Regions from separate parts of the Zestomonas ipomoeae genome, predicted to be linked through region 1. Evidence: predicted binding sites of a transcription regulator. Region 1 holds the regulator's gene; the other holds the start of a gene.
What was found. Region 1 encodes FliA, which starts transcription of late flagellar genes. Its sites were predicted from a motif close to CTAAAGTTTNNNNNNNNNNNGCCGNTAA; they were not measured.

Region 1 (11,733 bases):
GTCGTGCTGCTGGTCGGCGTGTATGCCTTGCGCCCGCTGGATTTCGCCGTTTTCCCCACCATTCTGCTGGTCGCCACGTTGCTGCGCCTGGCCCTGAACGTCGCGTCCACCCGGGTCGTCCTGTTGCATGGCCATGATGGCGGCGATGCCGCCGGCAAGGTGATCCAGGCGTTCGGCGAGGTGGTGATCGGCGGCAACTACGTAGTCGGCGTGGTGGTGTTCGCCATCTTGATGATCATCAACTTCGTCGTGGTCACCAAGGGCGCCGGGCGTATCTCCGAGGTGAGCGCGCGCTTCACCCTGGATGCCATGCCCGGCAAGCAGATGGCCATCGATGCCGACCTCAATTCGGGGTTGATCGACCAGCCGGAAGCCAAGAAACGCCGCGCCGAAGTGGCCCAGGAAGCCGACTTCTACGGCTCCATGGACGGTGCCAGCAAATTCGTGCGCGGCGACGCCATCGCCGGCCTTCTCATCCTGTTCATCAACCTGATCGGCGGTGTCGCCATCGGCATGGCACAGCACTCCATGGGCTTCGCCGACGCCGGCAAGATCTATGCGTTGCTGACCATCGGTGACGGCCTGGTGGCCCAGGTTCCGTCGCTGCTGTTGTCCACCGCCGCGGCGATCATGGTGACGCGGGTGTCGACCTCTGAAGACATGGGCCAGCAGGTCAATCGCCAGATGTTCGCCTCACCCAAGGCGCTGGCGGTGTCGGCGGCGATCCTGATCTTCATGGGCCTGGTGCCGGGCATGCCGCATGTGGCGTTCATCGGTCTGGGCCTGATCTGCGCAGGCGGCGCCTACTGGATCTGGCACCGGCAGAAGCAGGCCAAGCAGGTGGCCGAGGTGGAAGCCAAGCGCCAGCAGGAACTGTTGCCCGCGCAGAAGGCCCAGGAAGTCAAGGAACTCGGTTGGGACGACGTCACGCCAGTGGACATGGTTGGCCTGGAGGTTGGCTATCGGTTGATTCCACTGGTGGATCGCAACCAGGGTGGCCAGTTGCTGGCGCGCATCAAGGGGGTACGCAAGAAGCTGTCCCAGGAAATGGGCTTTCTCATGCCCTCGGTGCACATCCGCGACAACCTCGATCTGCTGCCCAATGCCTACCGCCTGACCCTGATGGGCGTCAGCGTGGCCGAAGCCGAGGTCTATCCGGATCGCGAGCTGGCGATCAACCCAGGTCAGGTATTTGGCACGCTCAACGGTATCGCCGCCAAAGACCCGGCGTTCGGCCTGGAGGCGGTGTGGATCGACCCGACCCAGCGCGACCAGGCGCAATCGCTCGGCTACACCGTGGTGGACGCCAGCACGGTGATCGCCACCCACCTCAACCAGGTGCTGCACAAGCACGCTCATGAGCTCCTGGGGCATGAGGAGGTCCAGCAATTGATGCAATTGCTGGCCAAGAGCTCGCCGAAGCTGGCCGAGGAGCTGGTGCCGGGCATGGTGTCGCTGTCCACCTTGCTCAAGGTACTGCAGGCGTTGTTGCAGGAGCAGGTGCCGGTGCGCGACATCCGCACCATCGCCGAGGCCATCGCCAACGTCGCGCCGAAGAGTCAAGATCCCGCCGCGATGGTGGCCGCGGTGCGAGTCGCGTTGTCCCGCGCCATCGTGCAAAGCGTGGTGGGGCTTGAGCCGGAGCTGCCTGTCATCACGCTCGAGCCAAGGTTGGAACAGATATTGCTGAACAGTCTTCAGAAGGCCGGTCAGGGCAGTGAAGAGGGCATCCTCCTCGAACCCGGCATGGCCGAGAAGCTGCAACGCTCCCTGGTGGAGGCGGCGCAGCGCCAGGAGATGCTCGGCAAGCCGGCAATATTGCTGGTAGCCGGTCCGGTCCGGGCTATGTTGTCGCGATTCGCTCGCCTCGCAGTGCCGAACATGCACGTGCTGGCGTACCAGGAAATACCCGACAACAAGCAGGTCACCATCGTCGCCACTGTGGGACAGAACTGAGGTCCATAGGCCATGCAAGTCAAACGCTTCTTCGCCGCCGATATGCGTCAAGCCATGAAGCTGGTTCGCGATGAACTCGGCGCAGATGCCGCCATCATCGGCACACGCCGGGTTGCCGGCGGCGTCGAGTTGACCGCTGCGCTCGATTACCAGCTGCCGCCGGAGCCGGTTCGCCAGCCGAACCCGGCGCTGGAGGCCGAGCTGCGCAGGACTCAGGCGAAGATCGCCTCGGCCCAGGCCGAACTGGCCGGCAGTGCAGCGACTGCCGGAAAGGACCGCCAACTGCTTGGCGCTTCGGCTCCGGCACCCAAGGCCAAGCCTGCCGTGGCTCCGGCCCCGACACCACGGCCGGTAGCAGCGGCCGCGGCGAAGCCGGCGGCCGATCAGCGCGTGCTCGACGCGATGCGTTTCGAGCTGCACGGCCTGCGCGAGCTGATCGAAGTGCAGCTCGGCTCGATCGCCTGGGGCCAACTGCAGAACCGCCGTCCGCAGCAGGCCAACCTGTGGCGCCGCCTGCAGCGCATGGGGCTTTCCGCCGAACTGTCCCGCGCCCTGCTGGACAAGGTCGCCAACGTCCAGGAGCCGCGCCAGGCCTGGCGCATGCTGCTGGCCCACCTGGCTCATGCGATCAAGACGCTGAAGCAGGAACCGCTGGAGGAGGGCGGGGTGATCGCCCTGGTCGGTCCGGCCGGAATGGGTAAAACCACTACGCTGGCCAAACTGGCGGCCCGTTATGTGCTCAAATACGGCGCCCAGCACATTGCGCTGGTCAGTCTGGACAGCTATCGCATCGGTGCCCAGGAGCAGCTCAAGACCCTGGGGCGCATCCTGAATGTCTCGGTGACCCAGGTGGATCCAGGCCAGTCGTTGACCCAGGCCCTGGCGCCGTTGGCGAAGAAGCGCGTTGTGTTGATCGATACCGCTGGCCTGCCGGCCAGCGATCCGGCCTTGCGCATGCAGTTGGAAACCCTGGCCAGCCGGGGGGTGAAAGCAAAAAATTATCTGGTTTTGGCGGCCACAAGTCAGAGCCAAGTGCTCAAGGCGGCCTACCATAGTTATAAGCGCTGCGGTCTGTCCGGTTGCATTCTGACCAAGCTGGACGAGGCCGCGAGCCTGGGCGAGGTGTTGGGGCTGGCTATTGGCCAGCGTCTGCCGGTAGCCTACCTGACGGACGGGCCGCGCATTCCGGACGATCTGCACCTGCCGCGCAGCCACCAACTGGTGAGCCGGGCCGTCAGCTTGCAGGCACCCGAGGAGCCGAGCGAGGAAGCCATGGCCGACCTGTTCGCCGGCCTGTATCACAACCCGCCGCGCCGCGCCGGGTAGTCAGCGCAGAGGATTTCAACGATGCCTCAGTCGCAGCAAGACAAGGTGTGTAGAGAACATGGGTAGTATGCATCCCGTACAGGTGATAGCGGTGACCGGCGGCAAAGGCGGCGTCGGCAAGACCAACGTGTCGGTCAATCTGTCCATGGCCCTGGCCGATCTCGGTCGGCGGGTCATGCTGCTGGATGCCGACCTGGGGTTGGCCAACGTCGATGTCCTGCTCGGCCTTACGCCGAAGCGCACGCTGGCCGACGTCATTCACGGCGAATGCGAGCTGCGTGACGTGCTCCTGCAAGGCCCCGGCGGCATTCGCATCGTGCCCGCCGCTTCCGGCACCCAGAGCATGGTGCAGCTCTCGCCGCAGCAGCATGCCGGGCTGATCCAGGCCTTCAGCGACATCAGCGACAACCTCGACGTGCTGGTGATCGACACCGCCGCAGGCATCGGCGATGCGGTGGTCAGCTTCGTTCGCGCCGCCCAGGAAGTCATCGTGGTGGTTTGCGACGAGCCGACCTCGATCACCGATGCCTACGCGCTGATCAAGCTGCTCAATCGCGATTACGGCATGAGCCGCTTCCGTGTGCTGGCCAATATGGCCCATAGCCCGCAGGAGGGTCGCAATCTCTTTGCTAAGCTGACCAAGGTCACTGATCGTTTTCTCGATGTGGCCCTCCAATACGTAGGGGCGATTCCCTATGACGAGTCGGTACGCAAAGCCGTGCAGAAGCAGCGAGCGGTGTATGAGGCGTTCCCCCGCTCGAAGTGCGCCCTGGCGTTCAAGGCGATTGCCCAGAAGGTCGACACTTGGCCGCTTCCGGCCAATCCGCGCGGCCACCTGGAGTTCTTCGTCGAGCGCTTGGTGCAGCCAGTAGCAGATTCATCCGTATGACAGCAGCCAGTGGACTTCGTATGTACAACAAGGCACAGGCGAAGGACTCGCAGCATCAACTCATTGAGCGCTATGCCCCGTTGGTCAAGCGCATTGCCTATCACCTGCTGGCGCGTCTGCCGGCCAACGTGCAAGTGGATGATCTGATGCAGGCTGGCATGATCGGCCTGCTCGAAGCTTCGAAGAAATACGATGCTGGCAAGGGGGCCAGCTTCGAAACCTACGCCGGTATCCGCATCCGTGGCGCGATGCTCGACGAGGTGCGCAAGGGCGACTGGGCGCCGCGTTCCGTGCATCGCAACACCCGCATGGTGAGCGACGCCATCAAGGCAATCGAGGCCAGAACCGGTCGAGACGCTAAAGATCAAGAGGTTGCGGCCGAACTCCAATTGAGTCTCGAAGATTACTACGGCATTCTGAGCGACACTTTGGGCAGCCGTTTGTTCAGTTTCGACGATCTCCTCCAGGACGGCGAGCACGGTGGGCTGCGCGAAGACGGCGGCAGTACGCAACCCGAGCCTGCGAGCGAGTTGGAAGACCAGCGCTTCCGCCTGGCGTTGGCCGAAGCCATCGAGAACCTTCCAGAGCGCGAGCGCCTGGTTTTGGCGCTGTACTACGACGAAGAACTGAATCTCAAAGAAATCGGCGAGGTACTGGGCGTCAGCGAATCGAGGGTCAGCCAGTTGCACAGCCAGTGCGCCGCGCGTCTGCGGGCGCGCCTGAGCGAGTGGCGGGCAAGTTGAAGAGCAAGCCGGTTTCGCGATTAAACGGCGTTCTCAGGAACTGAGTGCGTTAGGACTGTACGGAGGTCGACTTGGACAAGAACATGAAAATCCTCATCGTTGACGACTTCTCAACGATGAGACGGATCATCAAGAACCTGCTGCGCGACTTGGGGTTCACCAATACCGCAGAGGCCGACGATGGCACCACCGCGCTGCCCATGCTGCAAAGTGGCAGCTTCGACTTTCTCGTCACCGATTGGAACATGCCCGGCATGACCGGCATCGACCTGCTGCGCGCGGTGCGTGCCGACGAGCGCCTGAAAACGCTTCCGGTGCTGATGGTGACCGCCGAGGCCAAACGCGACCAGATCATCGAAGCGGCCCAGGCCGGGGTGAACGGTTACGTGGTCAAGCCGTTCACGGCCCAGGTACTGAAAGAGAAGATCGAAAAGATATTCGAGCGGGTCAACGGCTGATGCCTGCCGCGAGGGCGCTATGGAACACGAAGACTCCCAACTGGGTGACGTTGAGTCGACCCTGAAAGCCAATGCCCGTGAGCTGGTCAATAGCCTGGAACGAGGCAATTTCAGCGAAGCGGTGCAGTTCATTCACGAGCTCAACAAAGTGCGTGATCGCGGCCTTTATCAAGAGGTCGGCAAGCTGACCCGTGAGCTGCACAACGCCATCGTCAACTTCCAGCTCGACCCTCGGGTGCCACATGCCAAGGAAGTCTCGCAGATCGCCGACGCGACCGAGCGCCTGAACTACGTGGTGCAGATGACCGAGAAAGCGGCCAATCGCACCATGGATTTGGTGGAGGAGTGCGCTCCGCTGGTCAACGATCTTAACGACGAGGCGCAGAGCCTGGGAGCCGACTGGGGCCGTTTCATGCGCCGGGAAATGAGCGCGGACGGTTTTCGTGAGTTGGCCAAGCGCATCGAACTGTTCCTGACCCGCAGCGAGCGCGACAGCGGCAAGCTCTCCAGCCACCTCAACGACATCCTTCTGGCGCAGGATTACCAGGACCTCACCGGCCAGGTGATCAAGCGGGTGACCCAACTGGTGACCGAGGTGGAAAGCAACCTGCTCAAGCTGGTGCTGATGGCCAGCCAGGTGGATCGCTTCGCCGGCATCCAGCACGATCAAGAGTCATTGCAAGCCGATCAGAAAAAACAACAACAAAAAGCGTCCTCCCAAGGTGAAGGTCCGCAGATTAATGCCGATAAGCGTGAAGACGTCGCGTCCAGCCAGGACGACGTCGACGATCTGCTATCCAGCCTGGGTTTTTAGGGGAGCATCCATATGAGCTTCGACGCCGATGAAGAAATCCTCCAGGACTTCCTGGTAGAGGCCGGCGAGATTCTCGAACAATTGTCCGAGCAGTTGGTTGAGCTTGAGAGCCGCCCGGACGACACGGGGTTGCTCAATGCCATTTTTCGCGGCTTCCACACCGTCAAGGGTGGGGCCGGCTTTCTCCAGCTGAACGAACTGGTCGAGTGCTGCCACATCGCCGAGAACGTCTTCGACATCTTGCGCAAGGGCGAGCGGCGCGTCGACTCGGAGCTCATGGATGTCGTCCTGCAGGCACTGGACGCGGTTAACGAAATGTTCGGCCAGGTGCGCGAGCGCACCGAACCGACACCGGCTTCCCCCGAACTGCTCGCGGCCCTGGCGCGCCTGGCCGAGCCGGCCGGTGCCGAGGAAGCCAGCGCACCGGCGGTGGAGGCTGAGCCAGAGCCGGAACCCGAACCGGAGCCGGTCGCTCCGGCGGCATCCAGCGACATCACCGACAGTGAATTCGAGAAACTGCTCGATGCCCTCGGCGACGAGCCTGCGCCGGCGGCCAGTGCGCCAGCGCCGGCAGCGGGCGGCGACGAGATCACCGACGACGAATTCGAAGCGTTGCTGGATCAGTTGCATGGCAAGGGGCAGTTCGCCGCCGCGCCGGCTGCCAAGCAGGCCGAGCCGAAGCCGGCGCCCCCTGTTGCAGAAACCCCTGCCGCCGGTGGCGACGAGATCACCGACGATGAATTCGAGGCGCTGCTCGACCAGTTGCATGGCAAGGGCAAGTTCGTTGCGCCCGAGGAGCCCGCTCCAGCGGCTCCCGCCGCCAAGCCGGCCGAACCGGCTGCGCCGGCCAGCAGCAGCGACCTGATCACCGACGACGAATTCGAAGCGCTGCTCGATCAACTGCATGGCAAGGGCAAGCAGCCCGAAGCGAAGGCGCCTGCCGCGCCGCCCGCTGCCGCCAAGCCGGCCGCGCCAGCCCCACCGCCCGCGAAGCCAGCCACACCGCCGGCGGCAGCCAAGCCAGCGGCACCGGCGAGCAAACCTGCCGAGAAACCGGCCGCCAAGGCGCCCGAGCCCGCCAAACCAGCAGGCACCGCCGCACCCGCGACGGCTCCAGCCGGCGACAAGCCGGGTGCGATGAGCGAAGCGGAAACCACCGTGCGGGTCGATACGGCTCGCCTCGACGAAATCATGAACATGGTCGGCGAGCTGGTGCTGGTGCGTAACCGCCTGGTGCGCCTCGGCTTGAACAGCGGCGACGAGGCCATGGCCAAGGCCGTGTCCAACCTCGACGTGGTGACCGCCGATCTGCAGACCTCGGTCATGAAGACCCGCATGCAGCCGATCAAGAAGGTCTTCGGCCGCTTCCCGCGCTTGGTCCGCGACCTGGCACGCAACCTGAAGAAAGAGATCAACCTGGAACTGGTCGGCGAAGAAACCGATCTCGACAAGAACCTCGTCGAAGCGCTGGCAGACCCGCTGGTGCACCTGGTGCGCAACGCCGTCGACCATGGCGTGGAGTCGCCCGAAGAGCGCGAGGCCGCGGGCAAGCCCCGTACCGGCAGGGTCGTGCTGTCCGCCGAGCAGGAAGGCGACCACATCCTGCTGATGATCACCGACGATGGCAAAGGCATGGATGCCGACGTGCTGCGCGCCAAGGCGGTGGAGAAAGGCCTGCTGGAAAAGGATGCTGCCGACCGCCTGACCGACCTGGAGTGCTACAACCTGATCTTCGCCCCCGGCTTCTCGACCAAGACCGAGATTTCCGATGTATCCGGCCGCGGTGTCGGCATGGACGTGGTGAAGACCAAGATTTCCCAGCTCAACGGCACGGTCAACGTGTTCTCCCAGAAGGGGCAGGGCTCGAAGATCGTCATCAAGGTACCGCTGACCCTGGCGATCATGCCGACCCTGATGGTCATGCTGGGCAACCAGGCCTTCGCCTTCCCGCTGGTGAGCGTCAACGAGATCTTCCACCTCGACCTGTCGCGCACCAACGTGGTGGACGGCCAGGAAGTGGTGATCGTGCGCGACAAGGCGCTGCCGCTGTTCTACCTCAAGCGCTGGCTGGTACGCGGCGCGGCCCATGAAGAGCAGCGCGAGGGGCATGTGGTGATCCTGTCGGTGGGCAACCAGCGTATCGGCTTCGTCGTCGATCAGTTGGTGGGCCAGGAGGAAGTGGTCATCAAGCCCCTGGGCAAGATGCTGCAGGGCACCCCCGGCATGTCCGGCGCCACCATTACCGGCGACGGTCGTATCGCCCTGATTCTCGACGTACCAAGCATGCTCAAGCGCTACGCCCGCCGCGTTTGACTTTATTGGCGCCGGCCCTGTCGGCCGCGCCTGCAGATGGAGTGTTTATGGCAGTCAAGGTCCTGGTGGTGGACGATTCCGGCTTTTTCCGGCGCCGGGTTTCGGAAATTCTGTCCTCCGACCCGAACATCCAGGTGGTCGGTACGGCCACCAACGGCCGCGAGGCGATCGATCAGGCGTTGGCGCTCAAGCCCGACGTCATCACCATGGACTACGAGATGCCGATGATGGATGGCATCACGTCCGTGCGGAACATCATGCAGCGCTGCCCGACGCCGGTGTTGATGTTCTCCTCGCTGACCCACGAGGGCGCCCGTGTCACCTTGGACGCGCTGGATGCTGGAGCGGTGGATTACCTGCCGAAGAACTTCGAAGACATTTCGCGCAACCCGGAGAAGGTCAAGCAACTGCTGTGCGAAAAGGTCCATACCATCGCCCGCAGCAACCGGCGCTACAGCGCCTATGCCGCGACGCCGGCAGCCGCGCCAGTTCCGGCTCCCGCACCGAGCACCGGGGCCGCCAGTCGGCCTGCACCGGTCGCTCCCAGTGCCCCGTCAGGGAATTCCCCTGCCCCAAAGCGTAAAGCCTACAAGTTGGTGGCCATTGGCACCTCCACCGGTGGGCCGGTTGCCTTGCAGCGAGTCCTGACCCAGTTGCCCGCCAATTTCCCGGCTCCCATCGTGCTCATCCAGCACATGCCTGCCGCTTTTACCAAGGCCTTTGCCGAGCGCCTGGACAAGCTTTGCCGGATTCGCGTCAAAGAGGCCGAGGACGGTGACCAGTTGCGTCCGGGCCTGGCCCTGCTGGCACCCGGCGGCAAGCAGATGATGGTCGATGCCCGTGGCACGGTGAAGATCCTGCCGGGCGATGAGCGGCTGAACTACAAGCCCTGCGTGGATATCACCTTCGGTTCGGCCGCCAAGTCGTTCGGCGACAAGGTGCTCGCCGTGGTGCTGACCGGCATGGGGGCGGACGGCCGCGAAGGCGCGCGCCTGCTCAAGCAGGGCGGCAGCCATGTCTGGGCCCAGGACGAAGCCAGTTGCGTGATCTATGGCATGCCCATGGCGATCGTCAAGGCCAACCTGGCCGATGCGGTCTATGGCCTGGACGACATCGGCCGGCACCTGTCCGAGGCTTGTCAGTGAGCAAACGCTGATGGACGTCCTCAGCCTCATCGGGGTGGCACTCGCCTTCGTCGCGATCATTGGTGGCAATTACCTCGAAGGCGGCCATGTCGGCGCGCTGATCAACGGACCGGCGGCGCTGATCGTCGTTGGCGGCACCCTGGGCGCGGCATTCCTGCAGGCGCCGGTCAGCGTGTTCAAGCGCGCCCTGAATATCTTCGGCTGGATCCTGTTTCCGCCACGCATCGATCTGGTCGGCGGCATCGAGCGGGTGGTTGGCTGGAGCATGACGGCCCGCAAGGAGGGGTTGCTCGGCCTGGAGCCGGTGGCCGACGCCGAACCCGATGCCTTTGCCCGTAAAGGATTGCAGCTGCTGGTCGATGGTGCCGAACCGGAGGCCATCCGCAGCATTCTCGAAGTCGACCTGTACACTCAGGAAGGCCGCGATATCCAGGCCGCCAAGGTGTTCGAAAGCATGGGCGGTTACGCGCCGACCATCGGCATCATCGGTGCGGTAATGGGCCTGATCCACGTCATGGGCAACCTTGCCGACCCGAGCAAGCTGGGCAGCGGCATTGCCGTGGCCTTCGTCGCCACCATCTATGGCGTGAGCTTCGCCAACCTGTTGTTGCTGCCGGTGGGCAGCAAGCTCAAGGCCGTGGCCATGCGCCAGTCGCGCTATCGCGAGATGCTGCTCGAAGGCATTCTCTCCATCGCCGAAGGCGAGAACCCTCGTTCCATCGAGCTGAAGCTGCAAGGCTTCATGGACTGACGGGACGAGGATGAGCTTATGGCCCGGCGTCGCCACCACGAAGAACACGAAAACCATGAGCGTTGGCTGGTTTCCTACGCCGACTTCATCACCCTGTTGTTCGCCTTTTTCGTGGTGATGTATTCCATCTCTTCGGTCAACGAAGGCAAGTACAAGATCCTCTCCGATACCCTGGTTGGTGCCTTCAATCAGCCGGACCGCTCGCTCAAGCCGATTCCCATCGGCGAGGAGCGCGTGCTGTCCACCACCTCCAGCATCAACGAGGACGTGGGTGGCCAGGCTGGCGACCCCTTGGAGGAAATCGCCGAGAGCGTGCGCAACGCCTTCGGCGACCTGATCAAGACCGACCAACTGGCAGTGCGCGGCAACGAAATGTGGATCGAGATCGAGCTGAGCTCGGGCTTGCTGTTTCCCAGCGGCGACGCGCTGCCCAACGACAAGGCGTTCGATATCATCGAGAAGGTGGCCAAAATCCTGGCACCCTATGAAAACCCGGTGCAGGTCGAGGGTTTCACCGATAACTTGCCGATCAATACACCTCAATATCCGACCAACTGGGAGCTGTCCTCGGCGCGCGCCTCGAGCATCGTGCGTATGCTGGCGATGGACGGGGTGAACCCCAGTCGCCTGGCCGCGGTCGGCTATGGCGAGTTCTCTCCGGTGGCGGACAATTCCACGGCCGAGGGCCGGGGCCGCAACCGGCGCGTGGTCTTGGTGATTTCGCGCAATCTCGACACTCGCCGCAGCGGCAACAAGCCGGGGGCTGGCACGCAACCTGCACCGACGCCCTCAGCGCAGGCTCCGACCCCTGGAGCCGTCAATTCCCCGTCGCCGTCCCCTTGAGGGCGGCGCCAAGTCTCGGCCAGGGCGCGGGCCCGCCGGGAGGATGAACGAAGATGAGAGTCTGGGCAGTAGCCAATCAGAAAGGTGGTGTCGGCAAGACCACCACGTCGATCGCCCTGGCGGGCCTGGTGGCCGACGCCGGCAAACGCGTGCTGGTAGTCGACCTCGATCCCCACGGGTCGATGACCAGCTATTTCGGCCATGATCCCGACGCCCTGGAGCGCAGCACCTTCGACCTGTTCCAGCATCAGGGCAACGTGCCGGAGGGGTTGCCGCAGCAGTTGCTGCTGCCCACCAGTCACGAACGCATTGCGCTGCTGCCTTCGAGTACCGCCTTGGCGACGCTCGAGCGCCAGTCGCCGGGCAAGAGCGGCCTGGGCCTGGTGATCTCCAAGAGCCTGGCGCAGCTGTGGAACGATTTCGACTTCGCCATCATCGACAGCCCGCCGCTGCTCGGCGTGTTGATGGTCAACGCCCTGGCCGCCAGCCAGCATC
Region 2 (11,733 bases), 240 kb from region 1:
TTTGCCATCATCTCCGCGATGACACGGCGCTCTTCGTCGGTAGCGCCCGGGGCGACGCCGGGGGGAGCAAGCACGATGGATACATCGGGTTGATCCGACGGGCCGACCGTTATCCAGCGCATCGGCCCATAGGCCACATCGTTGCGTACTTCGAACCCGAGCACGTCGCGGTAGAAGATCAGCGATGCTTCCGCGTCGTTATGGGGCAGGAATGTCGAATGAATGGAAATGTTCATGGCGATTGCCTCGTATCGGTCATAGGGAGGCGGCAGCTTAATTCGCGCTTGTCAGCCGATGCTTCTCGATTCCTGACGGGTCTCGTCACGTGCTTGGCCACGCAGGGGGGAATGCCTGCAATGGCTTGCCCGGACTGGCTGCGGTAGGCCGACGGCGGCATGCCGACAAGCTCCGTGAACCGTGTGCTGAAAGTGCCCAGCGATGCACAGCCGACCGCAAAGCAAACCTCGGTGACGCTGAGGTCGCCGCGCCGCAACAAGGCCATGGCCCGCTCGATGCGGCGGGTCATCAGATAGGAATAGGGCGACTCGCCGAAAGCGAGCCGGAACTGGCGGCTGAGATGCCCCGCCGACATGTGCACGCCTTGGGCAAGCGCTTCCACGTCGAGCGGTTGCGCATAGTCCCGGTCGATCCGATCTCGAACGCGGCGTAACCTCACCAGGTCACGGAGTCGCTGCGGTGAAAGCTGTCCCTGTTTCGACATATCGGCATCCGGCCATTGAGGATGGGTGACGCTGAACTGAGCGGCGGGCATACCAGTGCTGCCTGGTGAGCCCGACGAGCATGCAGCAACGTACATCGCCCCTTGCTGGACTTCAAATGCAGGGCGGCGAGGGACGCGTGCTTCATGTGCGAGTCCTCCTGTGGCGGCTTGCCGCGCTGGTTAAATCCTGAGAGCGACAGCTTGCCTAGGGCACGGCTCCTTCAGTGCCGCGCCCCGGCACGCCATTCCCACAGCGCGGTTCAGCGCGCAGGTTTCTTCCGGCGCAACAGCCATAGCCCAGCACCGGCGAGCAGCAGGTGGGCGAGGGCGGTTGCGGCTATCAGCGTGTCCTTGGCGGTTTTTCCAAGGCCGCCTAGAAAGTCCCACTTGTGAAGGTTGCCGAAGCTCCAGCCTTCGGCTCGGTCGGCGTCGTCCACTTGCGCGGTCAGCGCTCCATCCAGCGGGTCGATGTAGAGCGTGGTGTGCCGGGCATCGCCGTAGCGGGCCTTGAGCACCGGCAGGCGCTTGAAGATGAACCCGTAGTCCTCGTCGAACTGCGTTTGCAGTTCGATAGCCAGGGGCTCGCCGAGGCCCAGTGGCCCGGCGTAGTGGGCGAGGCGTTGTTCGGCGTAGCGCTGGCCTGCGCTGGCGGGCAGTTCATGGCCATCGCTGCCGAGGTAGCGCAGGCCGGCACTGCCCTGCAGACGCCAGATCGGTTCGCCATCCAGTTGCAGCAGGCTGAGCATGAACAGCTGCTCGCCCGGCCTGAGCCAACCGGCGCTGGGCGCGGCGCGCAACGCCTGGCTGGCGAAGGTGGCGGCAAAGGCCTGGGGGGGAGGAGCGGCGCTTTCCTTGTGTAGCAGGTGCCAGGCGCCGCTGCCGGCAAAGGCCAGGCTGGTGCTGGCCAGTGCCAGTCCGGCCCAGCCGTGCAGGCGTCGAAGCAGGCTGTGTGCCCGGCGGCGGGCGACGAACAAGGCCACGCCGAGCAGCGCGGTGGCGATGAAGGCGGCCAGCAGTAGCAGCATCAGCGCAGGGCGCAAGGGCCCCGCGGCGTCCAGCCAGCGAAAGCTGTGCACTTGCTGGAATAGCGTGGCGAACCAGGCCTTGCGGGTGTCCACCAGGGTCGCCAGGCGGTCCTGATAGAGGTCCAGGTAGAGGCGTAGGCCATCCTCCCGTTGGGTGTCTACCCGGGCGGCTGGCAGCAGGCGATTGATGAAGGCGTATTCGCCGGTGAAGGCGGCGAGGCTGCCGGCGTAGCGCAACGGCTCGTCGCTTCCCAGGTAGTGAGCGGCCAGTCGCTCGGCATGGCGGGCGCTGAGCTGGGCTTCTTCGCCGCTGCGAGCGTGCCAGTAACGGGGGGCGACAGCACCGGGCAGGCGCGCCTGGTAATACGGCTCGCCGTCGAGCTGCATCAAGCGCAATGCCTGTACCTGTTGGACTCCAGCCCGTTCGAGCACCTGCGCCGGAGCCAGGACAGCCTCCATCGGCACCGGCGACAGCGGCGGCAGCATCGCTGCCGGGCGCGGTTGCAGGGCACTCATCAACGGGTGCAGCAAGCCGGTGAAGGCCCAGCCGAACACGCCCAGGCAGGCCAGCAGCGCCAGGCGCCGGTGCCAGGGCATCAACCTCAGCAGGCGTTGGCGCCAGCTCAGGCGTTTCAGCGGCAGGGGCAGGGCGGCGGTCATAGCCGCCACTCCAGGCCGAGATACAGGCTGCGACCGTCGCCGGGCAGAAATAACGCGCTGTCCTGGCCGTTGGCATCGGCCACCACGCCGGTGGTGGCGACGTAGGTCTTGTTCGAGAGGTTGCGTCCTTCGATGAAGAAGCCCAGCCCGCTCATGGGCCGATAGCCGCCTTTCAGGCCCCAGATCGCATAGCCTTCGGCATACAGGCTGTTGGCATGATCGACCGCATAGTGAACCGGCGCCCATTCGACGGTCGGCCCGGCATACCAGCCATCGCGCTGCCAGAGCGCTTCGCCCTTGAGGAATTGGCTGGGCACGCCGGCCAGTCGGTTGTCGCCGTAGACCGGGTCATTGTCGAAGCGGAAATCGTTGAGCAGGTACTGGCCGCGCAGGACGACCTCGCCCAGGGTCCAGGCACCGCCCAGTTCGAGGCCCTGGTGAATGGTACGGTCGGCGTTGAGGGTGCCCAGCGGATTGCCGCTGCTGTCGTTGAGGGCCAGCAGCTCGTCGCGGATTTCGCTGCGATAAGCCGCCAGGTCGAGTTCCAGATTGCCGCTGCTCCAGCGCAGGCCGGCCTCCAGGGTGTTGGCCTTCTGGGCGTCGTTCGCGCTCACGACCTGGCCGCCGGTCAGCTCGCTGAAGGTCGGCGGCTCGAAGCTCTGGCTGAGATTGGCGAACAGTTGCACGCCATCGGCCAGGTCGTGGCGCAGGCCGATGCGGCCGATACGGCCGATGTAGGTGCGTTCGAAGGATTCATCCTGATGCAAGCAGAAGCCGGGCACGAAGGCATTGCATTGCAGGCGATCGTCCACGTCACGCTGCTGGTGCAGCCAGGCCACGCCGCCAATCAAGGCCCAGCGCTCGGTTACGGGCACCTCCAGCTCGGCAAAGGCATTCAGGTTGCGCGCGGTCTGGTGCAGTTCGTTGACCTTGGGGCCGGCATGGCCGGCAAGGTTGCGGTAGCGCGAGTCCCAGCCGCGGCCCTGGCTGGCCTCGATGCCGGCATTCCAGCGCCAGCCATCGGCTTCCCATTTGTGCGCCAGGCGCAGGCCGTAGTCCTCGCTGTGCACGTCGAGCACCTGGAAGATCGGGTGCCACAGGTGCTTTTCGCTGTAGTAGCCGGACAGTTCCAGGCGGTGACCGCCATCCAGCGTCAGCGTGGTCAGGTTGCCGATGCGATTGAGGGTGAAGTCGCGGCGCTGATCCAGTGCGATGTTACCCGGTGCGGCCATGCTCGCCTTGCGTCGCAGCTGCGCCTTGGTCAGGTTGCCGGGCAGCTCGGAGTCGGTTTCCACATGGCTGAGGTAGAGGCGGCTGCTGAGGCGCTCGTTCAGGCGACCGCCAAGGTTGGCGAAAACGCGCTGGTTGTCCTGCCTGGCGTGGTCGCGGAAGCCGTCCTGGGCGTAGTCGGAAATGCTCAGATAGGCATCCCAGTCGCCGAAGTCTTCGGCAACCGCACCGAACAGACGTCGATAGCCGAAGCTGCCGCCCTCGGCACGCAGGCTGACCGGCGCGGCGGTTTTTCCGGTCGGGGTGATGAAGTTGATCGCGCCGCCGAGATTGGCCGCGCCGTAGCGCCAGGCATTGGCGCCGCGCAGTACTTCGATGTGGTTCAGTGCCAGCGGCTCGATGGACTGGAAATCGCCGCTGCCATCGGCCAGGTTGATCGGCACGCCGTCCTGCATCAGCAGGATGCCGCGCTGGTGGAAGGTGCGTTGCAGGCCCGAGCCGCGAATCGACAGGCGCGATTCTTCGGCACCGAAGCGCGGTTGCACGAATACGCCGGTGGCGGTGCCCAGGGCGTCCTGCAGAGTGCTGCTGCGGCCGCTCTTGTATTGCTCCGCATCTACCAGGCTGGCGCCGCCGGGAATATGGGCGAAGTCGGCACGCTTCTGTGACAGGTTGGGAGCGGTGGGGTCGGTGCGGTACACCCCTTGCACGGTGGTGTCTTCGAGGTGGATATGCTCGGCGTGGGCCGAGGTAACGCCGAGGCCCAGGGCAAGCAGGCCGAGAACGGAGTAGTGACGCATGTGCGCTCCTGAAAGGCGGATTCTGCGAAGCCCGCACGGGCAGGGCCCGGGCGAGCGAGATCGAAGCAGATCGAAGCGGCAGCCGAAGGCTACCGATCAGGCCGCAAGAGGGGAGGCGCGAGGGTTGGCCGAGGGCCAGGAGTAGCGGGGCGGGGCTTTGCTGCGAAGGTCGCGGCTCACGCGCGGGCTGCCGGCCGGTCGCCGCAGCCAGCCAAGGCAGAACAGCAGCGCCAGGCCGAGCACGGCGGCGCTGCACAGGGGGCAACTGAAGGTGCCGAGCTGGCTACTGTCGCCCGGATTGGCGAAATCGCCGTCCAGGGTCGGGCCGGCATTGCCATCGAAGGAGCAGAACGCGCCGCCGACGCCGCTCAATTGCAGGCCGCTCATCTGCCCGTGGCTCAGGCTACAGGCGAGCGCATTGACCAGGATGCAGGCATAGAGCATCCAGGCGATCAGTGAGCGGTCGGAGCGGGGGAGTGTCATGGCGGGCGACTCTAGCACCTCCGTGATCGCCGGGGAAAGCGGGCTGGAGCGGTCGATTGCCGCACTGCGAGGCGCACCGCCGTTCTGTCTCGGGCTGCGTCACATCCCGTTGGTGAAGGCGCGAATTTCCATATCGATGGAGTCGCGCACCGGCTTCAGCGCCTGGCCGTATTTGCCGAGGATATCCAGGGCATAGTCGATGCGGGCGCGCAGGCGCTGGTCATCCTCGCCGGACGCCTCCGGGCCATTCAGCACCTTCTCCACCTGCCGCACGATGAGGTGCTCGGGCAGGTAGCAGAGACGGCAGTTCTTGTAGCTGGACGCGCGCAGTTCGCTGATCGGGTAGGCGCCGCCGACGCCCGCGGAAACCGCGACCAGCAACCCCGGCTTGTGCGCGAGCTCGGCCTTGCCGGCGTAGATGAAGAAGTTCTTGATCGCCGGGCAGGCCATGCCGTTCCACTCGGGGGCAACCACCACCACCGCCTCGGCTGCGCGTAACTGCTGCGCGTAGCGCTCCCAGGGGCCCTTGTCGTCACTGGGCCAGAGCGGCAGCGGGTCGCGGCCGAGGTCGAGCAGGCTGCTGCTCTCGTCGGTGGTCAAGTGCAGGTCGATCAGGCGCTGGCGGAGGAAGCGCGCAACCTTGCCCGATTGGCTCTCGGGGCGGCTGGAGCCGGAGATCAGGGCGATGTTCAGCATAGGGAGCTCCTTGCAGGGATGGGGTGACGGCCGCACATCGGCCGCAGAAGTGGGACATGCCCGTAATACTGAGGCGCGCATGGGAATCGCGGGCATGGCCCGCTCCTACAAGCGGTCGCGGCGTGCCTGCAAGGGAACCATGTCCGGCAGCGGGTTGGCCAGGCATTCTGAGCCTGGCCTGTCGCAAGGAGCGGTCAGACGCGGAAATGGTCCATGAGTTGCTGCTGGTGGTTGGCCAGGCTGTTCAGGGCCTGGCTGACCTGGGCCGATTCGTCGGCCTGGCTGGTGAGGGACTCGGTGACGTCGCGGATGTTCGCCACGTTGCGGGTGATCTCCTCGGCCACCGCGCTCTGCTCCTCGGCGGCGCTGGCGATCTGCATGTTCATGTCGGTGATCACCGTGACGGCTTCCCCGATCCGACGCAGGGCCTCGACGGCCAGCCCGACCTGATCGACGCTGCCCTGGGCCTGGCGGTGGCTGTTCTGCATGGCGCCGACCACTTCCTGGGTGCCGTTCTGCAAACCTTCGATGACCTGGCGGATCTCTTCCACCGAGTCCTGGGTGCGCTTGGCCAGGTTGCGCACCTCATCTGCCACCACGGCGAAGCCGCGGCCGGCCTCGCCGGCGCGGGCCGCTTCGATGGCGGCGTTGAGCGCCAGCAGGTTGGTCTGTTCGGCGATCGAGCGGATCACTTCCAGTACCGAGCCGATCTGCTCGCTGCTGGCGGCAAGGCCCTCGACCTGGCTCATGGCGCTGGTCATTTCGGAGGCCAGCCGATCGATGTTGTGGGTGGTCTGGTCGATCACGCCGAGGCCTTCCTGGGTGGCGCTATTGGCGCCGCGAGCGGCTTCGGCAGCCTGGGCGGCGCTGCGAGCCACGTCCTGCGCGGTGCTGCTCATCTCTTGGGAGGCGGTCGCCACCTGATCCACTTCGCGGTACTGCTGCTGCATGCCGGAACTGGTCTGGGTGGCGATGGCGGCGGAGCGGTCGGCGGTGCCGCGGGCATCCTGCACCGAGCGCTTCACGTCGGCAATGATCGGCTGCAGCTTGTCGAGGAAACGGTTGAACCAGCCGGCCAACTCGCCCAGTTCGTCGTGCTTGGCGTATTGCAGGCGGCGGGTCAGGTCCCCTTCGCCGCTGGCGATGTCTTCCAGCATGTGGGCGACGCCGAGGATCGGCCGGGTCACGCCTCGGGCGGTCAGCCACATCAGCAGCAGGCCCATGACGCCGGCGGCCAGGCCGATCAGCAGGGCGGTGGCGCTGTCGGCCGTGCGGCGTTCGTCGAGCTGCTGTTCGAGGGCAAGGGCAGGGCCGAGCAACACCTGCTGCGGCACTTCGAGCACCACGCTCCAGGGCTTGGCTTCGGGGATCGGCAACCAAGGCTTGAGCACCCGCAGCATGTCGCCATGACGTAGTGCCTCGGAGCGGCCCGCATTGACCAGTTGGCTCAACTCGGCGGCCTGATCGGGGAAGGCCTTGGCCAAAGGCTGGCCAAGTAGCTTGGCATCGCGGCTGTGGCCGGCAAGCAGTCCGGCGGGGCTGACGATGCTGATGTGCCCCTGGCCGTCATAGAGTTCGCGATTGGCCACCACGCTGAGTTCCTGCAAGCGACTCAGGCTGATGTCGACGCCGAGCACGCCGATGACCTTGCCTTCGAGCTCCAGCGGGAACGCGATGCTGGTCATCAGTACTTGCTGGTTGTTGACCTCGTCGAAGTAGGGGTCGAGCACGCAGGGTTTGCGGGTTTCCCGTGGGCAGGTGTACCAGGCGTTGTAGGGCGTGCCGCTGATGCCGGGCGTGGTGTTGGCGAGCTCTTCTTCGCTCATTGTTTCGAATTCCAGCGCGCCCGGGGTCTTCTGCGACCAGTAGAGCGAGAAACGGCCCTTGTCGTTGCCGCCGACCTTGTCGATCCCGGCGAACAGATCGTCCTTGCCGTCCAGGGCATTGGGCTCGAACACCACATAGAGACCGAGCAGGTCGGGGTTGGCTTCCAGGGCGCTGCGCACCTGCCGAGTGAGGTCCTCGCGCAGGTCGAAGGCATCGAGGAAGCGCTTCTCCGCCTGGTCGCGCAGGAACAGTACCTGGCGGCCGAAGCCCTTGCCGTACTGGTAGGTGTCCATGAAGTAGCGCTGCATGCGCAGGGCCTGGGATTCGCCGCGCGCTTCCAGGCGCAGCTTGGCTGACTCTTCGAGCATGCCGCTACTGGCCTGTTTGACCAGTTCGGCGCTGCGGGTCGATTGGTAGAGCGAGGCGCCGACCAGCAAGGCAACGCTGGCCAGCAGGCAGAGGCCGGCAAGCAGAGTGATCTTCCACTGGATGGACAGGCGACTGAGGAACATAGGTATTCCTTATTCTTCTGATCGGATTGCAAAGCCGTTATCGGCGTGGCGGCGGCTTTCTTGATCGGGCACGTCATCGTCCTGAAACAGGATAGTGCGCCTTGCCTGCGCACGCGTGGGGCGGCGGCGATTTTGACAGCCAGGGGAGCATGGGGCAGAGTACGCCGCTTTTTCGCCCGCTGGGTCGTTTGGGGGTTGCAATGAATGCAGTGGTGGCCGCGGTCGGCATCATGCTGGTCCTGAGTCTGTGCCGGGTGCACGTGGTGGTGGCGCTGATCGTCGGGGCCTTGGCCGGTGGCCTGCTTGGCGGGCTGGGCGTCGAGGGCACCCTGCAGGCCTTCAACCAGGGGCTCGGTGGCGGTGCCAGCGTAGCGCTGTCCTATGCGCTACTGGGGGCGTTCGCGGTCGCCATCGCCAAGTCCGGCCTGGCCCATGCCCTGGCGGACCGGGCGTTGTCCCTGGTCGGCCAGCAGGAAAGCGGCGCGGGCCGGGCGCTGAAGTGGCTGCTGGTCGCGCTGCTGCTGGCGGTGGCGGTGGCCTCGCAGAATATCCTGCCGATCCATATCGCCTTCATTCCGCTGCTCGTGCCGCCGCTGCTCTATGTGTTGAGCAAGCTGCAACTGGACCGCCGGCTGATCGCCTGTGTGCTGACCTTCGGTCTGGTCACGCCCTATATGTTCCTGCCGGTGGGCTTCGGCGGCATCTTCCTCAACCAGATCCTGCTGGGCAACGTGGCCAAGGCCGGCATCGAGACCGGCGGTATCAGCGTGACCCAGGCGATGGCGCTGCCTGCCGCCGGCATGCTCTGCGGCCTGTTGGTGGCGGTGCTGTTCAGCTACCGTGGCAAGCGCCTCTATGACCTGGAGAAGATCGCGCGCACCGAGCGCGTCGATGTGCGCTACAGCCCCTACAGCCTGCTGGCCGCCGGGGTGGCCATCGTCGCCGCCTTCGTCGTGCAGCTGTGGCTGGATTCGATGGTATTCGGCGCGCTGCTCGGCTTCCTGATCTTCTCCCTGTCCGGGGTGGTGCGCTGGAAGGAAGCCGACGGGCTGTTCACCGAGGGCATGAAGATGATGGCAATGATCGGCTTCATCATGATCGCCGCCGCCGGTTTCGCCGAGGTGATGCGCACCACCGGCGATATCGCCCGCCTGGTGGAATCCGCCGCCGGTTGGATCGGCAACAGCAAGGCTCTCGGTGCACTGCTGATGTTGCTGGTCGGCCTGCTGGTGACCATGGGCATCGGCTCGTCGTTCTCCACCGTGCCGATCATCGCGGCGATCTTCGTGCCGCTGGGGCTGGAGCTGGGGTTCAGCCCGCTGGCCATCGTCAGCATCGTCGGCACCGCGGGCGCCCTCGGCGACGCCGGCTCCCCGGCGTCCGACTCCACCCTCGGCCCGACCGCCGGGCTGAATGTGGATGGCCAGCACAACCACATATGGGACAGCGTGGTGCCCACCTTCCTGCACTACAACCTGCCACTGCTGGGCTTCGGCTGGCTGGCGGCGATGGTGCTGTAGGAACCGGCCGAGGGGGCACTTGCCGGAGCGGGCGGTGACTAAAACAGGGTAAGCCCGCAACCGGCGCCCCGTTTATGCCCAAGCCTCATCTGGAACAAAAGGTCTTTCTCTGGCTGTTGATCCTGGTCACCCTGGCCTTCGGTTGGATACTGCTGCCGTTCTACGCCGCGGTGTTCTGGGCCGTGGTCCTGGCGATCCTGTTCGCTCCGCTGCAGCGCCGCCTGGCGCGCTCGATGTCCGGGCGCAAGAACCTGCCAGCCCTGCTAACCCTCCTGGCCAGCCTGGTCATGGCGATCCTGCCGATGACCATCATCGCCGTGCTGCTGGTGCAGGAGGGCGCGTCCCTCTACCAGCGCCTGGAAAGCGGTGACCTGGATATCGGCAGCTTTCTCGAACAGGCCAAGCAGATGCTGCCGGAGTTCCTGCAGGTCCAGCTGGAACGCTTCGGCCTGGGCGATCTCAGCAGCCTGCGCGACACCCTCTCCAGCGGCGCGCTCAAGGGCAGCCAGTTCATCGCCACCAAGGCCTTCAACGTGGGGCAGGGAACCTTCGAGTTCCTCATCAGCTTCTTCGTGATGATCTACCTGCTGTTCTTCCTGCTGCGCGACGGCGCCGAGCTGGTGGTGCGCATACGCCGGGCGATCCCCTTGAGCGAGCCCCAGAAGCGCCGGCTGTTCACCAAGTTCACCCGGGTGGTGCGGGCCACCATCAAGGGCAATATCGTCATTGCCGCGATACAGGGCTTCCTGGGCGGGGTGATCTTCGCCGTGCTGGATATTCCCAGCCCGCTGCTGTGGGGGGTGGTGATGGCGTTTCTTTCGCTGCTGCCGGCGGTCGGGGCGGGGTTGGTGTGGTCGCCGGTGGCGATCTACTACCTGATCAACGGGGAAATCTGGCCGGCGGCGGTGCTGTTCGTCTTCGGCATCGGCGTGATCGGCATGGTGGACAACTTTCTGCGTCCGGTGCTGGTGGGCAAGGACACCAAGATGCCGGACTACCTGGTGCTGATCTCCACGCTCGGCGGCCTGGCGCTGTTCGGCATCAACGGTTTTGTCATCGGCCCGCTGATCGCGGCGCTGTTCGTCTCCACCTGGGGGCTGTTCACCGAACGGGACGAGGATCGGCAACCGCCGCAGGAGCCGCAGCGCTGAGCGGCACTACAGGCCCGCCTGCTGGGCCAGGGCCAGCAGCGGTTGTGGGTAGACGCCGAGCAGAAAGGCCAGCGCGGCGATCGCCAGCAGCACGATGCCGCCGGCCTGCTGGCCCCAGTCGAAGGGCGCGTCGTGCCGGCGCAGGTTGGGCTCCCGCAGGAACAGCGTGACCATCACCCGCAGGTAATAGAAGACGCCGATGGCGCTGCCGATCACCAGCGCGCCGAGCAGCCACCAGAGCCGTGCCTCCACGCCCACCGCGACGATGTAGAACTTGCCGATGAAGCCTGCGGTGAGCGGGATGCCCGCCAGCGACAGCAGCATCAGGGTCAGCACCGCGGTGAGGTAGGGTCGCCGCCAGAACAACCCGCGGTATTCGTAGAGCGCATCGGCGTCGCGGCCATGGTAGGGGGTGGACATCAGGGTGATCACGCCGAACGCGCCGAGGCTGGTCAGCACGTAGGTCGCCAGGTAAACGCCGACAGCCTCGACCGCCAGGCCCCGGCTGGCCACCAGCGCCACCAGCAGGTAGCCGAAGTGGGCGATGGAGGAGTAGCCGAGCAGTCGCTTGAGGTTGTTCTGCAGCAGGGCCAGCAGGTTGCCCACCAGGATCGACGCGGCGGCAATGATCGCCAGCAGCTCGTGCAGCCAGGGGTTGGCCGAAACCGGCGAGAGTTGGAACAGCCTCAGCAGCGTGGCGAACACCGCGACCTTGCTGGCCGTGGCGAGGAAGGCCGCCACCGGTGCCGGCGCGCCTTCGTACACGTCCGGCGTCCACAGGTGAAAGGGCACCAGCGACAGCTTGAAGGCGAGCCCCACCAGCAACATGCCCATTCCGAATTGCGCCAGCGGCGTAGGGGTGCCAACCAAGTTGGCACCGACCCCGGCGAAACTGAGGGTGCCGGATTCGGCATACAGCAGTGCCATGCCGAACAGCAGGAACGCCGAGCCGGCGGCGGAGAGCACCAGGTACTTGATGCCGGCTTCCAGCGAACGCTTGTTGAAAAAGGCATAGGCGACCAGCCCATAGGTGGGCAGGGATAACAGCTCCAGGCCGATGAACAGGCCCGCCAGATGCTGGGCGCTGACCATCACCAGCCCGCCGGCG

Region 2: a site for FliA is predicted at 7,992-8,019, ahead of ACWKV7_RS23715 (methyl-accepting chemotaxis protein). Genes of this name have one in related genera too.

The regions. Positions count from the first base shown of each region.
Region 1 is NZ_JBSKHQ010000001.1:352,449-364,181, reverse strand. Features, by position in the region: gene flhA (flagellar biosynthesis protein FlhA) at 1-1,956, shown strand, start outside; gene flhF (flagellar biosynthesis GTPase FlhF) at 1,969-3,282, shown strand; gene fleN (flagellar synthesis regulator FleN) at 3,341-4,171, shown strand; gene fliA (RNA polymerase sigma factor FliA) at 4,168-4,914, shown strand; gene ACWKV7_RS01535 (chemotaxis response regulator CheY) at 4,998-5,372, shown strand; gene ACWKV7_RS01530 (protein phosphatase CheZ) at 5,392-6,186, shown strand; gene ACWKV7_RS01525 (chemotaxis protein CheA) at 6,199-8,499, shown strand; gene ACWKV7_RS01520 (protein-glutamate methylesterase/protein-glutamine glutaminase) at 8,547-9,644, shown strand; gene ACWKV7_RS01515 (flagellar motor protein) at 9,655-10,395, shown strand; gene motD (flagellar motor protein MotD) at 10,414-11,238, shown strand; gene ACWKV7_RS01505 (ParA family protein) at 11,292-11,733, shown strand, end outside.
Region 2 is NZ_JBSKHQ010000001.1:117,047-128,779, reverse strand. Features, by position in the region: gene ACWKV7_RS00550 (VOC family protein) at 1-236, opposite strand, end outside; gene ACWKV7_RS00545 (helix-turn-helix transcriptional regulator) at 233-772, opposite strand; gene ACWKV7_RS00540 (hypothetical protein) at 982-2,406, opposite strand; gene ACWKV7_RS00535 (TonB-dependent receptor family protein) at 2,403-4,436, opposite strand; gene ACWKV7_RS00530 (DUF2946 domain-containing protein) at 4,533-4,919, opposite strand; gene ACWKV7_RS00525 (NADPH-dependent FMN reductase) at 5,019-5,615, opposite strand; gene ACWKV7_RS23715 (methyl-accepting chemotaxis protein) at 5,810-7,954, opposite strand; gene ACWKV7_RS00510 (Na+/H+ antiporter family protein) at 8,155-9,474, shown strand; gene ACWKV7_RS00505 (AI-2E family transporter) at 9,549-10,625, shown strand; gene nuoN (NADH-quinone oxidoreductase subunit NuoN) at 10,632-11,733, opposite strand, start outside.